4 regions of the Streptosporangium sp. NPDC023963 genome follow, and region 1 is predicted to be linked to each of the others. Evidence: riboswitches for the same ligand, from Rfam matches in the RefSeq annotation. Region 1 holds a riboswitch; each other region holds the start of a gene.
What was found. Region 1 has a riboswitch for cobalamin ahead of cobN (cobaltochelatase subunit CobN). Riboswitches for the same ligand answer to the same signal wherever they lie in the genome.
Positions count from the first base shown of each region.

Region 1 (3,847 bases):
CCGTGGGCTGTACGGCCGTGGGCTGTACGGCCGCGGGCGGCGGGACGGCGGGCGGCGAGGTCGTGCCGACGGCTGTGGCGGTGGTGGTGGCGGTGGTGGTGGCTGTGGTGGTGGCTGTGGTGGTGGCGATGGCGATGGCGGCGGCCGCGTCGGCCTGGACGTCGGCCAGGGACTTGGCGCAGCCGGGGCGGCCGGTGCAGGCCGTCACACCGATCCACGGCGAGGCGGGGTCGACGACCAGCCCGGCGGCCTCCAGGCGGGCGGCCGTGCCCGCGACCTCGGCGCGGTCCAGGCCGGGCAGGACCACGCCACGCCATGGCGTGAGCCGGATCTCCCCGCCCGAGGCGGCGTCCGCGAGCAGCAGCGCCAGCGCGGAGGTCAGCCGCCCCAGCGGGACCGCCACCCCGAGCGCGACCCGCGCGCCCCCGTCCCCGGTGCCGTTCCCGACGCCGTCCCGGGTGCCGCTCGCGGGACCCGTCTCTCCTCCGGCACCGGTTTCGCTCCTCGTCCCGTCCGTGCTCCCGATGACGCCGACCGGCCCGAGGGACACGACCCGCGGTCTCACCGGGGTGAAGGGCGTCGTACCGGGAACCCCGAGGGCGGTCCGCACGCGGGCGGCGATCAGGGCGGGGCCGCCGGGGAGTTCGGCGATCCGCCAGGCGGTGACGTCCCGGGTGGCCAGCTCGTCGAGGAACGCCTCGGCGGCGGCGAGCAGGGCGGTCACGGCTCCGGCCGGCGGGACGCGCAGGCCGGTGTCGGTCCCGGCGAGGATCAGCGCGGCCTCGTCCGGCCCCGTGAGCAGGACCCCGGCGTCCGCGCCCAGGCCGGCCACGTCCCCCCGGCCGTCGTCGAGGGCGAACATGAATCGCCCCGGCAGGGCGGCGAGGGCGGGGCGGGCGCACAGCCGCCGGTCCAGCTCGCCGATCAGCGGTGTGACGTCGGCGATCCCGCCGCCGTCCGGATGGCCCGGACCGTTCGTGCTGTCCGGAGCATCCGGTCCGCCCGGTCCGCCCGGTTCGCTCGACCCGGTCGGTCCGCTCGGCCCGGCCGGTCCGTCCAGTCCGGTCAGCGGGGAGGCGAGGATGTTGCGGATCCGCTCGTGCGTCGCCGAGGGCAGCAGGCCCGCCCGCGCCATCCGCGCGGCGAACCCGTTCCCCGTGCCGTCCCCCGTACCGCTGTCCGGATCCTCCGGGCCGAGGCCGCGCACCTGGACGTTCGCGCGGGAGGTCAGCTCGATGACGCCGCTGCCGTACTCAGCTGCGGCCTCGGCGAGTTCGCGCAGCTGGAAGGGGGTGAGACGGCCTCCGGGAACGCGGACGCGGGCCAGGCCGCCGTCCGCGGCGGCATGGACCTGAAGCGCCCCGGGACACGCGTCGAGTCGCGATCGTCCGGAAAAGTCGGCAATGGACACTCGAAGGATGTTAACGCCAGTTTCTTGCAACGAACCGGACTGCCGTAGTGTCATCGTTGGCGACGGCAAAGGGAGGAAGCCGGTGTGAATCCGGCGCGGTCCCGCCACTGTAACCGGGGAGCGAACCCCACCCGGGCCACTGTCCGACGACGGGCGGGAAGGCCGGGGTGAGCACCGATCCGGGAGCCAGGAGACTCCAGCCGTCGCGGCCGACGACGACCCGGGGCGAGGACCCCGAGGGAGGAAGCTCCGTGCGCTCTTCGCCGTTCCCCCGCGACACCGTGGCATCTCCGTTCCTCCGTGATGCCGCGCGTTCTTCGCTGTTCCCCAGCAGCACGGCGGCATCACCGCCGCCCCGCCACGCCGCGCGCTTTTCCCCGTTCCCCCGCCACGCCGTGGCATCCCCGTTCCCCCGCCACGCCGTGGCATCCCCGGGCCGTACCGCCCTGCCTGTCCTGGAGTGTGGCGCGTGATCCTCCTGCTCTCGACCTCCGACACCGACCTGCTGAGCGCTCGCGCGAGCGGCGCCGGCTACCGGCTCGGCAACCCCGCCAGGCTCACCGCCGCCGACCTCCCGCCGCTGCTGGAGGGCGCAGACCTGGTCGTGGTACGCCTGCTGGGCGGGCGCCGCGCCTGGGAGGAGGGACTGGACGCCCTGCTCGCCGGCCCCCGGCCCGTCGTCGTGCTCGGTGGCGAGCAGGCGCCCGACGCCGAGCTGATGGAGCTGTCCACGGTGCCCGGCGGGGTCTGCGCCGAGGCGCACGCCTACCTCGCCCACGGCGGCCCGGCCAACCTGACCGAGCTGCACCGTTTCCTGTCCGACACGCTGCTGCTCACCGGCCACGGTTTCGCCGCGCCCGAGCCCACCCCCACCTGGGGAACGCTGGAGCGCGAGGCGCGCGACCAGGACGGTCCCGTCGTCGGCGTGCTCTACTACCGGGCCCACCACGTGGCCGGCAACACCGCCTTCGTCGAGGCGCTGTGCTCGGCGGTCGAGGACGCGGGGGCGCGGGCGCTGCCGGTGTACTGCGCCTCCCTGCGCACCGCCGAGCCCGGCCTGGTGGAGGTCCTGCGCACGGTGGACGCCCTGGTGGTGACCGTGCTCGCCGCGGGCGGCACCCGTCCGGCGACGGCGTCGGCGGGCGGGGACGACGAGGCCTGGGACGTCGGCGCGCTCGCCGAGCTGGACGTGCCGATCCTGCAGGGCCTGTGCCTGACGAGCAGCCGGGCCTCCTGGGAGGAGAACGACGACGGCCTGTCCCCGCTGGACGCCGCCACCCAGGTCGCGATCCCCGAGTTCGACGGGCGGATCATCACGGTGCCGTTCTCCTTCAAGGAGATCGACGAGGACGGGCTCACCGTCTACGTGGCCGACCCCGAGCGGGCCTCGCGGGTGGCGGGCATCGCGGTGCGCCACGCCGCGCTGCGGCACATCCCGCCCGCCGAGCGGCGGCTGGTGCTGATGCTGTCGGCCTACCCCACCAAGCACGCCCGCATCGGCAACGCCGTCGGCCTGGACACCCCGGCCAGCCTGGTGCGGCTGCTGGCCGCGCTGCGTGAGCGCGGGTACGACATCGGCGCCGAGGACGAGCTGCCCGGGGTGACCGGGCAGGACGGCGACGCGCTCATCCACGCGCTGATCGCCGCGGGCGGGCAGGACCAGGACTGGCTCACCGAGGAGCAGCTCGCCGGGAACCCGGTGCGCATCGCGGCGAGCCGGTACGCCGAGTGGTACGCCACCCTCCCGGCGGACCTGCGCGCCCGGATGGAGGAACACTGGGGCCCGGCGCCCGGCGAGCTGTTCGTGGACAGGTCGCGCGACCCGGAGGGCGAGATCGTGCTGGCCGCGCTGCGCTCGGGCAACGTGGTGGTGATGGTGCAGCCGCCGCGCGGCTTCGGCGAGAACCCCATCGCGATCTACCACGACCCCGACCTGCCGCCCAGCCACCACTACCTGGCCGCCTACCGCTGGCTGGCCGACGGCTTCGGCGCGCACGCCGTGGTCCACGTGGGCAAGCACGGCAACCTGGAGTGGCTGCCCGGCAAGTCGGCGGGCCTGTCGGCCTCCTGCGGCCCGGACGCCGCGCTCGGCGACCTGCCGCTCATCTACCCGTTCCTCGTCAACGACCCCGGCGAGGGCACCCAGGCCAAGCGCCGCGCGCACGCCACCCTGGTCGACCACCTCGTCCCGCCGATGGCCCGCGCCGACAGCTACGGGGACATGGCCAGGCTGGAGCAGCTCCTCGACGAGCACGCCTCCATCGCGGCGATGGACCCGGCCAAGCTGCCCGCGATCCGCGCCCAGATCTGGACGCTGATCCAGGCCGCCAGGCTCGACCACGACCTCGGCGTCGCCGACCGCCCGCACGACGCCGAGTTCGACGACTTCCTGCTGCACATCGACGGCTGGCTGTGCGAGGTCAAGGACGTCCAGAT
Region 1 covers NZ_JBEZZK010000017.1:194,328-198,174, forward strand. The annotation lists gene AB0F88_RS36150 (precorrin-3B synthase) at 1-1,411, opposite strand, end outside; cobalamin riboswitch at 1,460-1,608, shown strand; gene cobN (cobaltochelatase subunit CobN) at 1,881-3,847, shown strand, end outside.

Region 2 (3,847 bases), on a different contig from region 1:
GGTCGTCGCGGACGAACGACCAGGCCAGCATGGTCACCGGGCCGGTGAGCATGCCCTTGACCGGCTTCTTCGTCCGCGACTGCGCGTAGGAGGCCCAGCGCACCGTCATCGGCTCGGGACGGGAGACGTCGCCGAACAGGATCGGCGGGCGGACGTAGCGGCTGCCGTACGACTGCACCCAGCCGTGCTCGGTGGCGGCGTAGCCCTCCAGCATCTCGGCGAAGTACTGGACCATGTCGTTGCGCTCGGGCTCGCCGTGCACCAGCACGTCCAGGCCGATGTCCTCCTGCAGCGCGATGACGCGGTCGATCTCGGCCTCCATCCTGCGCTCGTACCCGGCCCTGTCGAGGTCGCCCGAGCGCATGGCGGCGCGGGCCTGGCGCACCTCGCCGGTCTGCGGGAAGGAGCCGATGGTGGTGGTGGCCAACGGCGGCAGGCCCAGGTCGGCGTTCTGCACGGCGAGCCGCTCGGCGTGCGGGGCGCGAGGGCGGCCCTCGCCCAGGGCGTCCAGCCTGGCTCGCACCCGAGGGTTGAGGAACCGCTCGACGGTCCTCTCCCCCGCGACGACCTCCTCGCCGTTCAGCGCCCGGCCGATCCGTACGACCTCGTCGACCTTCTGCCGGGCGAAGGCCAGCCGCTCGCGCAGCCGCGGGTCCAGCGAGGTCTCGGCGTCCAGGTCGAGCGGGACGTGCAGCAGCGAGCAGGAGGTGCTCACCACCAGCCGGTCGCTCAGGCCGAGCAGTGCGGCACAGGTCGCCAGCGCCTTCGCGATGTCGGTACGCCAGACGTTGCGGCCGTCGACGACCCCGGCGACGAGGGTCTTGCCGGGCAGCCCACCGGCGGCGGCCAGCGCCTCCAGGTTGCCGGGCGCCGAGACGAAGTCCAGGCCGACGGCCTCGACCCGGCTGCGGGCCAGGATCTCCAGCGCGGGCCCGATCTCGCCGAAGTAGGTGGCCACCAGCAGCCGGGGGCGGCTGCTGAGCTCCCCCAGCCGCGCGTAGGCCCGGCGCAGCGCGGCCAGCTCCTCGTCCGTACGGTCGGCGGCCAGCACCGGCTCGTCCAGCTGCACCTCGGCCACCCCCGCCGCGGCCATCCGCTCCAGCAGCTCGGCGTAGGTCTCCAGCAGGCCGTCCAGCAGCCGCAGCGGCGCGAAGCCGGGCTCGGTGGACTTGGCCAGCAGCAGGAACGACAGCGGCCCGACCAGCACCGGCCGGGTCTCGACGCCCAGCCGCCGCGCCTCGGCGTGCTCGGCCAGCGGCTTGCTCCAGTCGAGCCGGAACCGGGTCTCGGGGCCCACTTCCGGAACCAGGTAGTGGTAGTTGGTGTCGAACCACTTGGTCATCTCCAGCGGCGCCATCCCCTCGGCACCCCGGGCCATCGCGAAGTACGGATCCGCCGCCCCGGAAAACCGCTCGGGCACCGCCCCCACCATGACGGTGGTGTCCAGCACGTGGTCATACAGCGAGAAGGTGTTGGACGGCACCACATCCAGCCCCGCCCCCGACAGCTCCCGCCACACCCCCTGCCGCAACCCCGCGGCCGTCTCCTGCAAGCCGGCGGCGTCGATGCGCCCGGCCCAGTAATCCTCCGTCGCCCTCTTCACCTCGCGACGGCCCCCGATACGGGGGTAACCCAAAACGGTCGTGGTGACCTTGCTCATGGCGTCCTTCCCTCGGCTCATGCCATGCCGACCCACGGCCACACGGAAGGAACACACGGGAAAGACACATCCCAGGCCCTCCCACGAGGCCACGGATCACCGCGCACCGGACGGCGCACAGGCGGCTGGCAGGTCTTCGGACTCGCGGGCATCACACTCAACTCCTACTGACCGTCGCTTCCCAGATGACACGCACCCAGTGCCGATGACGGCGTTCGTTCCCACTCACCGCTGCGGGGCAGTCCCGGAATCACACCGGGTTCCCTCTTACGACTCCCGACACCACAACGGCCCCGGGAGAACCAACCGCACAACGAGCATAACCCGCCCCTGCCGAAGAACCCGCGCTCCCCCTGTCCGAGGGACGCCACACCGGAAGCAGTCACCGACACGACGACCTCTTCTGGGCCGAGCTGACTTGGCAACGCATCGCCACTGCCCGCGAGATCGTCAGAGAACGGGCTCATCGTGAAATGGAGTGCTTCGTGCTTCATAAGGACGCGCTCCGGCCACCCGGAAGCCGCCTTCACTCTTCCGTACCGGATCCGGGGAAGTGATCTAGGCTTGGCCGCATGACCGACTACCTTCAGGTTTCGACCACAGTGGACAGTCGCGATGCGGCGATGAATCTTCTCAGATCTGCCGTTCGTGCGAAATTGGCAGCGTCAGGCCAAGTCTTCGGGCCTGCCCAGTCTGTTTTCTGGCATGAGGGAAAAATGGGCGAAGGGGAAGAGTGGCAGATCTTCCTGAGGACGACTGTGGAGCGCTACCCGGACTTGGAGGCACATTTGATATCCGAGCACCCGTGGAACAACCCTGAAGTGACCTTCACATCGATTGACGGTGGGTCGGCTCCGTACTTGGAATGGCTGAGCAAGACGACGGCGTAGCCATGCGGTCGAAAAGTTCGGCAACGGATGGCAGCGATCTGTGATCCTCAAGACGCTCAAGAACGGCGCTGACGCGCTGGCGCGGACGAATCGACGCGACATCCATAGAGAGGCTCAGCGACTGACTCAGGGCGGCGGATGCGCGTTCGATCTCCCCTGCGTCTAGATACGCTTCCGAAAGCCAAGTCGTATAGAGGGACTTGTCTCGGGCGTGGGTGTCTTCGTACTTCGAGAGAGCATCTTCAAGAACGGCGATGGCCTTAACGGGTTGATTCAGCGCGACCCAGCACCGCCCCGTCATGATCTGAAGTTCGAGCCGGTCAACCCAGAGTGCCCAAGCTGGGTTCGGCTCACCACTGCTCTCCTCAAGGGCCCTACCGGCTTCTTCAAGACCTCTTTCGACCTCAACCTGGTATCTCTGCCCTTCAGACGCGTACGCTCATGCCGCCCGCTCCAGCAGGAGTGCCCTGACCGCAGGGGGAGTCCCTCGCTCCGCCACCCGGTACGAAGCATCCGCTTCCTGAATCCCCGGAGAGCCGTAACTTACTTTCTGATAAGCCAGGAACGCCAGCGAGTTGGCAAGAAGAGCGGTGTCTCCGGCGTCGGTGGCGGCCGACAGGCTTTTCTTGAAAAGCTGCCTCGCCCTCTTGGCCCATCCCGCGTCGAAGGCAGCCCATCCCGCCTGCTGTGCTTGCTCGCTGACCACGCTTAGAAGCGCTCTTCCCGTCTTCTGCGTATAACTGGCCTCGTTGACGAGTGTACTCGTTCTCTCAAGCTCGGCAGCATAGAGAGGATAGGTTTCGGCGCCGCCTAGATAGTCGTCGATTCGACGTAGCCGCGCAATGCGCTTGCGAAGCGAAACGACAAGCTCATCATTGACGCGTCGCCCCTGAGGAAGACTCTCAAACGGTACTGGAACAGCGGCAATTCCCACAGTCGCCACGGACGCACCGAGAAATTCTCTGCGTAGCACATCATCCTCCAGCTCGGTGCGTGACGTGCTTTCCGCGCTGAACAGTTCATTCTCTTCCAGGTCAAAAGCTCGGCAGTAAAGCAGCCGGTATGGATCCCTCGGCTTATGCCTGCCCGCTTCCCAGTCTTTGATCATGCGGGTGACGGAATCCCGTCCCGGCATACGGCTACGCGTACGTTCGTCGGCCAGATCGGTCAACGCTCGGGCCATTTCCCGCTGAGTCCACAGCCGGTTGCGCCGTTCGGCGCGTAGCCGTCGCGCCCAAGCTGGAACGTCGCGCATCGCGTTACCTCTGGAGATAGGGATCTGCGTCTCTCCCCCAAT
Region 2 covers NZ_JBEZZK010000011.1:71,842-75,688, reverse strand. The annotation lists gene metE (5-methyltetrahydropteroyltriglutamate--homocysteine S-methyltransferase) at 1-1,660, opposite strand, end outside; cobalamin riboswitch at 1,770-1,982, opposite strand; gene cutA (divalent-cation tolerance protein CutA) at 2,233-2,550, shown strand; gene AB0F88_RS28760 (hypothetical protein) at 2,990-3,805, opposite strand.
Region 2: linked by a shared signal. The riboswitch ahead of metE (5-methyltetrahydropteroyltriglutamate--homocysteine S-methyltransferase) and the one ahead of cobN (cobaltochelatase subunit CobN) in region 1 are both predicted to bind cobalamin.

Region 3 (3,847 bases), on a different contig from region 1:
GGGGGAAGGGGCGCTTATGCGCCGTAGGGGGTTTTTCGCACTGGCGGCGGGAGCCGCGGTCGCCGCGGGGTGCGGCGCGGACGGCGGCGCCGACCCGGGGGTGAGGCGCCTGTTCCTTCTCGAGCCGACCGCCGACGGTCACGGCTGGGACGGGATCGCGGGCAGGCTGGCGACCGTCCTGGTCCAGTCGGGACTGGCGCGCACCGCGATGGCCGTCGAGCGGGCGGGGGCCCTGGGCTCCGCGCCGCGCGACGCGTTCGGCGCCTTCCGCGGACCCTTCGCGCGCGAGGGCAGGCTGCTCGTCACCGCGATGCCGATGGTGGCCGCCGCGGAGATCGCCAACACCGCGGCCGTGGTGAACGCCGCCACTCCCGTCGCCCGCCTGGTCGGCGACTGGGCGGTCCTGGTGGTCCCCTCCGGCTCCCGCCTGCGTACCTTCGAGGACTTCGTCGCGCGGCTGCGGCACGACCCGGCGGGGCTGACGGTCGGAGGCCGGTCGGAGGGCGGCTCCGACCACGTGCTCTACGGCATGATCGGCAAGTGCCTGGGGGTGGACACCCGGCTGCTGGAGTACGCCGGATTCCTCGCCCCCGAGGACGCCGCCGAGGCGCTCCACGTCGGCCGGGTGGCGGCCCTGCTGGGGTCGGCGCGCGCCCTGCGGCCCGAGATCGCCGCGGGCCGCCTGCGGCCCCTGGTGGTCTCCTCCGGCGGCCGGATCGACGGGATCGACGCGCCGACGCTCCTGGAGGTCGACGTCCGCCTGGAGTACAGCGACTGGTGCGGCCTGCTGGGCCCCAAGGGCATGAGCCCGGGGGACCGGGACGCCGCTGTCGCCCTGTGTGACAGGATCGACGCCGCGCCGCGCTGGCGTGCCCTGTGCGCGTCCCGCGGCTGGAGCCGGGTCTACCTCAGCGGCGACGAGTTCCGCCAGTGGCTCTCCACCGAGACGGGCCGCACTCGCGGCGTGCTTCACGAGCTCGGACTGTTGAAGTCCTCCGACACAACTTGTTGGGGTAGTTGCGTCCGCCGCCCCTAGATGTAGGATCCTGCTCGTTGCTGGTTCGCCCCGCGAGGGGCGAGGCAAGAGGGAACCCGGTGAGATTCCGGGACTGCCCCGCAGCGGTGAACGGGAACGAAAGCCGTCATTGAGCACTGGGTGAGCCATGCCTGGGAAGCGACGGCCGGTAGGCATGTGCGATGCGCCCGTGAGTCCGAAGACCTGCCGGTGACGTGAATGTCCAGGGCCTCGTGGGAGGGCCCGCGGAACGAGGCGATCCGGCGTGCCCGGGATCGCTCGCGGACGCGTGCCCATCCGGCGGAGCCGTACGGGGAAGTCCGATCGAGCGAGGGGCACTACGTGACACAGGCATTGGCGGAGACCGCGGCGGGTACCACGGCGGGGACCGCGACGGACGACCGCAGGCTCGCCATCGACGAGGCGGCCGCCCGGGTGATCACCGATCCCGAGAACTCCAGGATCGCCGCCGCGATGCTGGCCGAGCTGATCGCCGACGAGGCCGCCGAGCACGGCGTGCGCGACTTCTCCGAGTCCATCGCCGCGACCCACGAGGCGGGGCTGATCCAGGACGGGCTCGCGGAGTTCGTGGCCGCCCACGCCGGGGTGCTGGACGCGCTGGCCGACCCTGGGGCCGACGCCAGGTTCGAGTACTTCGGGCTGCGTACCGTCTACGACCGCTACCTGCTGCGCCACCCGAGGACCCGCAAGGTCCTGGAGCGCCCGCAGCACTTCTTCCTGCGGGTGGCCTGCGGCCTGTCCGAGACCGTCGAGGAGGCCGCCGAGCTGTACGCGCTCATGGCCACCCTGTCCTACCTGCCCAGCTCGCCCACGCTGTTCAACTCCGGCTCCCGCAGGCCCCAGCTCTCCTCGTGCTTCCTGCTCGACTCGCCCCGCGACGAGCTGGAGTCCATCTACGAGCGCTACGGGCAGGTCGCTCGGCTGTCGAAGTACGCGGGGGGCATCGGCATCGCCTGGACCAGGGTCCGCTCGCGGGGCTCGCTGATCCGCGGCACCAACGGCCACTCCAACGGCATCGTGCCCTGGCTGCGCACGCTCGACTCCAGCGTGGCCGCGGTCAACCAGGGCGGCCGGCGCAAGGGCGCGGCCTGCGTCTACCTGGAGCCCTGGCACGCCGACGTCGAGGAGTTCCTGGAACTGCGCGACAACACCGGTGAGGAGGCCCGCCGCACGCACAACCTGAACCTGGCCAACTGGATCCCCGACGAGTTCATGCGCCGGGTCGAGGCCGACGGCGTCTGGTCGCTGTTCGACCCCAAGGAGGTCCCGCACCTCACCGACCTGTACGGCACCGCGTTCGACGACGCCTACCGGGCCGCCGAGGCCGAGGGCCGCTTCACCCGGCAGATCCCCGCCCGCACCCTGTACGGGCGGATGATGCGCACGCTCGCCCAGACCGGCAACGGCTGGATGACCTTCAAGGACGCGGCCAACCGGACCTCCAACCAGACGGCCAGGCCGGAAAACGTCATCCACCTGTCGAACCTCTGCACCGAGATCCTCGAGGTCACCGGCGACGCGGAGACCGCCGTCTGCAACCTCGGCTCGATCAACCTCGCCGCCCACCTGTCGGCGGACGCCGGGGAGGCCGTCGACTGGGCGCGGCTGCGCGCGACCGTCCGTACCGCCGTGCGGTTCCTCGACCGCACCATCGACCTGGGCTTCTACCCGACCCCCGAGGCGGAGGCGGCCAACCGGAAGTGGCGCCCGATCGGGCTGGGCGTGATGGGCCTGGCCGACGTGCTGTTCACGTTGCGGCTGCCGTTCGACTCGCCGCGCGCCCTGGAGCTGTCCACCAGGATCTCCGAGGAGATCGCGCTCGCCGCCTACCGGACCTCCTCCGACCTGGCCGTGGAGCGGGGCCGCCACCCCTCGTACGAGGAGACCAGGGCCGCCGCCGGGGTGCTGCACCCCGACCACTACGGGGCGGCGGGGTCCGCGGAGTGGGCCGAGCTCAGGGAGCGGATCGCCGGGACCGGCCTGCGCAACTCGCTGATGATCGCGATCGCGCCGACGGCCACGATCGCCTCCATCGCGGGCTGCTACGAGTGCATCGAGCCGCAGGTCTCCAACGTCTTCAAGCGCGAGACCCTCTCGGGGGAGTTCCTCCAGGTCAACCGTTATCTCGTCCGCGACCTGCAGGCCCGCGGCCTGTGGACCCCGCTGATCCGCGACGCGATCAAGCGCGCCGACGGCTCCGTCCAGGACATCCCGGAGATCCCCGCCGACCTGAAGGCGCTCTACCGGACCGCCTGGGAGCTGCCGCAGAAGGCGCTGATCGACCTGGCCGCCGCGCGCACCCCCTACATCGACCAGTCGCAGTCGCTGAACCTCTTCATGGCCACGCCGACCATCGGCAAGCTCTCCTCGATGTACGCCTACGCGTGGAAGTCGGGCCTCAAGACCACCTACTACCTGCGCTCGCGCCCGGCCACCCGGATCGCGCAGGCCACCGTGGCGGCGCCGGTCGCGCAGGCCGTCCTCGACACGGCCTCCCAACTGGCGATCGCCTGCTCCCTGGAGAACCCCGAGTACTGCGACGCCTGCCAGTAGCCGTCCCTGAAAGCTCCGCGAAAGGCATTCCCTGATGTTGCTCGACCCCGGCATGGATCTCACCCTGCGGCCGATGCGCTACCCCGAGTTCTACGAGCGCTACCGGGCCGCGATCCGCAACACCTGGACCGTCGAGGAGGTGGACCTCACCTCCGACCTGGCCGACCTGGCGAGGATGACGCCCGAGGAGCGCCACCTGATCAACCGCCTCGTGGCGTTCTTCGCCACCGGCGACTCGATCGTGGCCAACAACCTCGT
Region 3 covers NZ_JBEZZK010000004.1:445,243-449,089, reverse strand. The annotation lists gene AB0F88_RS16465 (tripartite tricarboxylate transporter substrate-binding protein) at 17-1,036, shown strand; cobalamin riboswitch at 1,041-1,242, shown strand; gene AB0F88_RS16460 (ribonucleoside-diphosphate reductase subunit alpha) at 1,358-3,589, shown strand; gene AB0F88_RS16455 (ribonucleotide-diphosphate reductase subunit beta) at 3,624-3,847, shown strand, end outside.
Region 3: linked by a shared signal. The riboswitch ahead of AB0F88_RS16460 (ribonucleoside-diphosphate reductase subunit alpha) and the one ahead of cobN (cobaltochelatase subunit CobN) in region 1 are both predicted to bind cobalamin.

Region 4 (3,847 bases), on a different contig from region 1:
GGGCGCAGCTCCCCCTCCTCGGGGTTCATCGTCCCGACCAGCAGGAACCGGGCGGCGTGCCGTACCGACACCCCCTCGCGCTCGACGTAGCAGGTGCCGAGGGCTGCGGCGTCGAGCAGCAGGTCCACCAGGTGGTCGTGCAGGAGGTTGACCTCGTCGACGTACAGGACGCCCCGGTGGGCGCTCGCCAGGAGGCCGGGTTCGAAGGATTTCACGCCCTCGGTGAGGGCTCGCTCGATGTCGAGGGAGCCGACGAGGCGGTCCTCGGAGGCGCCGACGGGCAGCTCGACCAGGCGGGCGGGCCGCACGGCGCCGTCCCGCGCTCCGCCGGACCGCGCGACGCCGGACTGAACGGTGGCGGGCTGAACGGTGGCGGGCCGAAGGGTGGCGGGCGGGGTGGGCCGGTCGCCCGGTTCGGTACGGCCCTCGTGCGGCCCGTCCGGGCAGCCGGGGTCGGGGGCGTCGGGGTCGCAGGAGAAGCGGCAGCCGGTCACCACCTCGACGGGCGGCAGGAGCGCGGCCAGCGCCCGTACGACCGTGGACTTGGCGGTGCCCTTCTCCCCCCTGACCAGCACTCCCCCGACGCGGGGGGAGACCGCGTTGAGGATCAGCGCGAGTTTCAGGTCCTCCAGCCCCACGATCGCGGTGAAGGGATAGCGGGAGTCACGCACCTTCGGGATCTCCTGTCCGTCTCGTCGAATCAAAGGGTCGCCGGGCGCTCGAACCGTCACGGGAAGTAGCTGAGCCGCCAGCGCCCGCCGCGCCCGGTGAGCGTCACGCGGGCCAGCGGCGCGACGTCGACGCGCCAGAAGGCCTGGGCGGGGGCGCCGAGGGCGTGGACGACCGCGGCGCGGATGACCGCCGGGTGGGTGACCGCGACGGCCCTGCCGGGGGCGCGGACGGCGAGCCAGCCGGACACCCTGGCCAGGAGCGCGGTGACCGGCTCCCCGCCGTGCGGCGCCGCGCCGGGGTCGCCGAGCCAGGAGGCGAGCGCCTCGGGTTCCGCGGCCTCGACCTCGCCGAGCGTCATCCCGCTCCAGCGGCCGTAGTCGCAGTCGGCCAGCAGCGGGTCGTGCTCGGCCCGCAGGCCGAGCGCCGCCGCCGTCTGGACGCAGCGCAGCTCGGCGGGGCAGGCCGCGGGACCCGGGCCGAGGTCCCGCGCCATCCCCTCGGCCCGGCGCAGGCCGGGTTCGTCGAGTGGTTCGTCACCCGGGAACGCGGCCCGTACCGTCGCCGAGGTGGAGGCGTGGCAGACCAGGAGCAGGCGGGTGACCCCCGAGGGGGTCGTCACACCGGGCCGCGCCCGCGGGCGGCGAAGGCGAACAGCGCGCCGACGCCGGCCCAGAAGACCACCTGGGTCCCCATGGAGGCGACCCGGAAGTCCCACAGGAGGTCGGCGGGGAAGCCCCGGGGCACCTCCGAGATCTCCGGCAGGAGGATCCAGGCCGCGACGACGGGGACCAGGAAGGTGGCGCCCGCCGACAGCCAGCGCACCCACGGTTCGCTCCGCGAGGCGTAGCGGTAGGCGGCGACGGCGGCGGCGACCGCGAGGATCCCGATGACCACCGCGACCAGGTAGAGCACGGTGCGCTGGTTGATGGTCTCCGGATCACCGACGGCCGGTGGGTTGGCGGGATATTTCACGAAAGGGATGAGGACGACGGCGGTGAACGCCGCGGCGGCGAGGGTGACCGCGAGCACCGGCTCCGAACGGGGGCCCGCCCGGCCGCGTACGGCCGCGTAGACGAGGGAGAACAGGCCCCCGACCGCCAGGCCGTACAGGCCGAGGGCGAGGAAGAGCCCGAAGCGCTGCCCGTCCCTGCTGACCAGCGCCTCCTCCTCGTCGTGGGAGTGGGCGGCGGTCCCGGTGTCGTCGTGTGACCCGGCCGGGGCGGCGGCCGCGGCCGCCTCCTCCAGCGCGATGGCCTGGTCGATGCGAGGTTCGCCGACGGTGTAGGCGAAGACGGCCGCGAGCAGCCCTGCGAGCAGTCCGACGACGAGGCCCCGGACGATGAGTTTGGTGATCACCTGTGGCTCAGTGGCACGGCACGCCGAGCAGGTGACGCCCGTCGTGCATGAGTTCGTGCAGGTAGTTCCCCGCCTGTGAGATCGCTCCCTGGTCGAAGGTGACCAGGTAGGCGAGGAGCAGCAGCACCGGTACGGCGAGCAGCCAGCGGGTGAGCGAGGGCCATGGGATGGGCTGGGTGTGCGGTGCCGAGATCTGGCTCACGGCTACCTCCTCCGGGATTGACGCGTCCCTTTTCGTAGGTCGGTGGCGGCCGAGTGTGACCTGGCTTCCGGCTCCTGGGAGCCGGTTACAGTGGCGCGACCGCACCGGAGTTTCACCGGATTTCCCTCGCACCGCCACAAAACACCCGGAACGTATCCCGGTTCTCTGTCCCCCGTCAATCCGGGTGTCCGGTTTGACGGGCTCCGGCCCTCACGGGGTCCGGGCATGACGAGGGGGGAGGTGGCCCGGCCGGACCGCCTCCCCCCTCGCGGGAGTCACTGCTCGCCGGTCAGCGCCGTCACCAGCTCCGCGGCGGTACGGCAGCGGTCGAACAGCTCGCCCACGTGTGCCTTGGTGCCGCGCAGCGGCTCAAGGGTGGGGACGCGCTGCAGCGACTCGCGGCCGGGGATGTCGAAGATGACCGAGTCCCAGGAGGCCGCGGCCACCGACTCGCTGTACTGGCTCAGGCAGCGGCCGCGGAAGTAGGCTCGGGTGTCGTTGGGCGGCACCTCGATGGCCCGCTGGACCTCTTCCTCGGTGACCAGCCGCTGCATGCGGCCCCGGGCGACCAGCCGGTTGTAGAGCCCCCGGTCGGGACGGATGTCGGAGTACTGGAGGTCGACGAGCTGCAGGCGCGGGTGCGACCAGGGCAGGCCGTCACGGGTGCGGTAGCCCTCCAGGAGCTCCAGCTTGGCCACCCAGTCGAGCTCCCCGGACAGCTGCATCGGGTCCTCCGCCAGGCGGGTGAGGACCGACTCCCAGCGCTCGAGGATGTCCTTGGTGGGCTCGTCCAGGCCGTTGGCGCTGCGCTCCTCGGCGTACTTGCGGGCGAGCTCCAGATACTCCATCTGCAGCTGCACCGCCGTCAGCTTGCGACCGTCGCGCATGGAGATCTCGTACTTGAGCGTGGGGTCGTGCGAGACCGCGCGCAGGGCCTGGACGGGGTTGTCCACGGCCAGGTCGCGGGTGAAGTAGTTGTCCTCGATCATGGCCAGGACGAGCGCGGTCGACCCCAGCTTCAGGTAGGTCGAGATCTCCGACATGTTGGCGTCGCCGATGATGACGTGCAGGCGGCGGTATTTCTCCGGGTCGGCGTGCGGCTCGTCCCGGGTGTTGATGATCGGCCGCTTGAGCGTCGTCTCCAGGCCCACCTCGACCTCGAAGAAGTCGGCCCGCTGGCTGATCTGGAAACCCTCGCCCCGGGAGTCCTGGCCGATGCCGACCTTGCCCGCGCCGGTGACGACCTGCCGGGAAACGAAGAACGGCGTCAGGTGCCTGACGATGTCGGCGAACGAGGTGGCCCGGCGCATGAGGTAGTTCTCGTGACAGCCGTAGGAGGCGCCCTTGTTGTCGGTGTTGTTCTTGTAGAGCTGGATCGGGGCGTTGGCCGGCATCGCCGAGGCGCGGACCGCCGCGTCGTGCATCACCCGCTCGCCAGCCTTGTCCCAGATCACCGCCGCCCGGGGATTGGTGCACTCGGGCGTGGAGTATTCGGGGTGGGCGTGGTCGACGTACAGCCGGGCCCCGTTCGTGAGGATCACATTCGCCAGGCCGAGGTCCTCGTCGGTCAGCTGGCTCTGGTCGGCCACTTCCCGCGCGAGGTCGAACCCCCGTGCG
Region 4 covers NZ_JBEZZK010000006.1:215,702-219,548, reverse strand. The annotation lists gene AB0F88_RS20775 (magnesium chelatase subunit D family protein) at 1-671, opposite strand, end outside; gene AB0F88_RS20770 (histidine phosphatase family protein) at 728-1,291, opposite strand; gene AB0F88_RS20765 (CbtA family protein) at 1,288-2,028, opposite strand; gene AB0F88_RS20760 (CbtB domain-containing protein) at 2,036-2,230, opposite strand; cobalamin riboswitch at 2,265-2,394, opposite strand; gene dop (depupylase/deamidase Dop) at 2,506-3,847, opposite strand, start outside.
Region 4: linked by a shared signal. The riboswitch ahead of AB0F88_RS20760 (CbtB domain-containing protein) and the one ahead of cobN (cobaltochelatase subunit CobN) in region 1 are both predicted to bind cobalamin.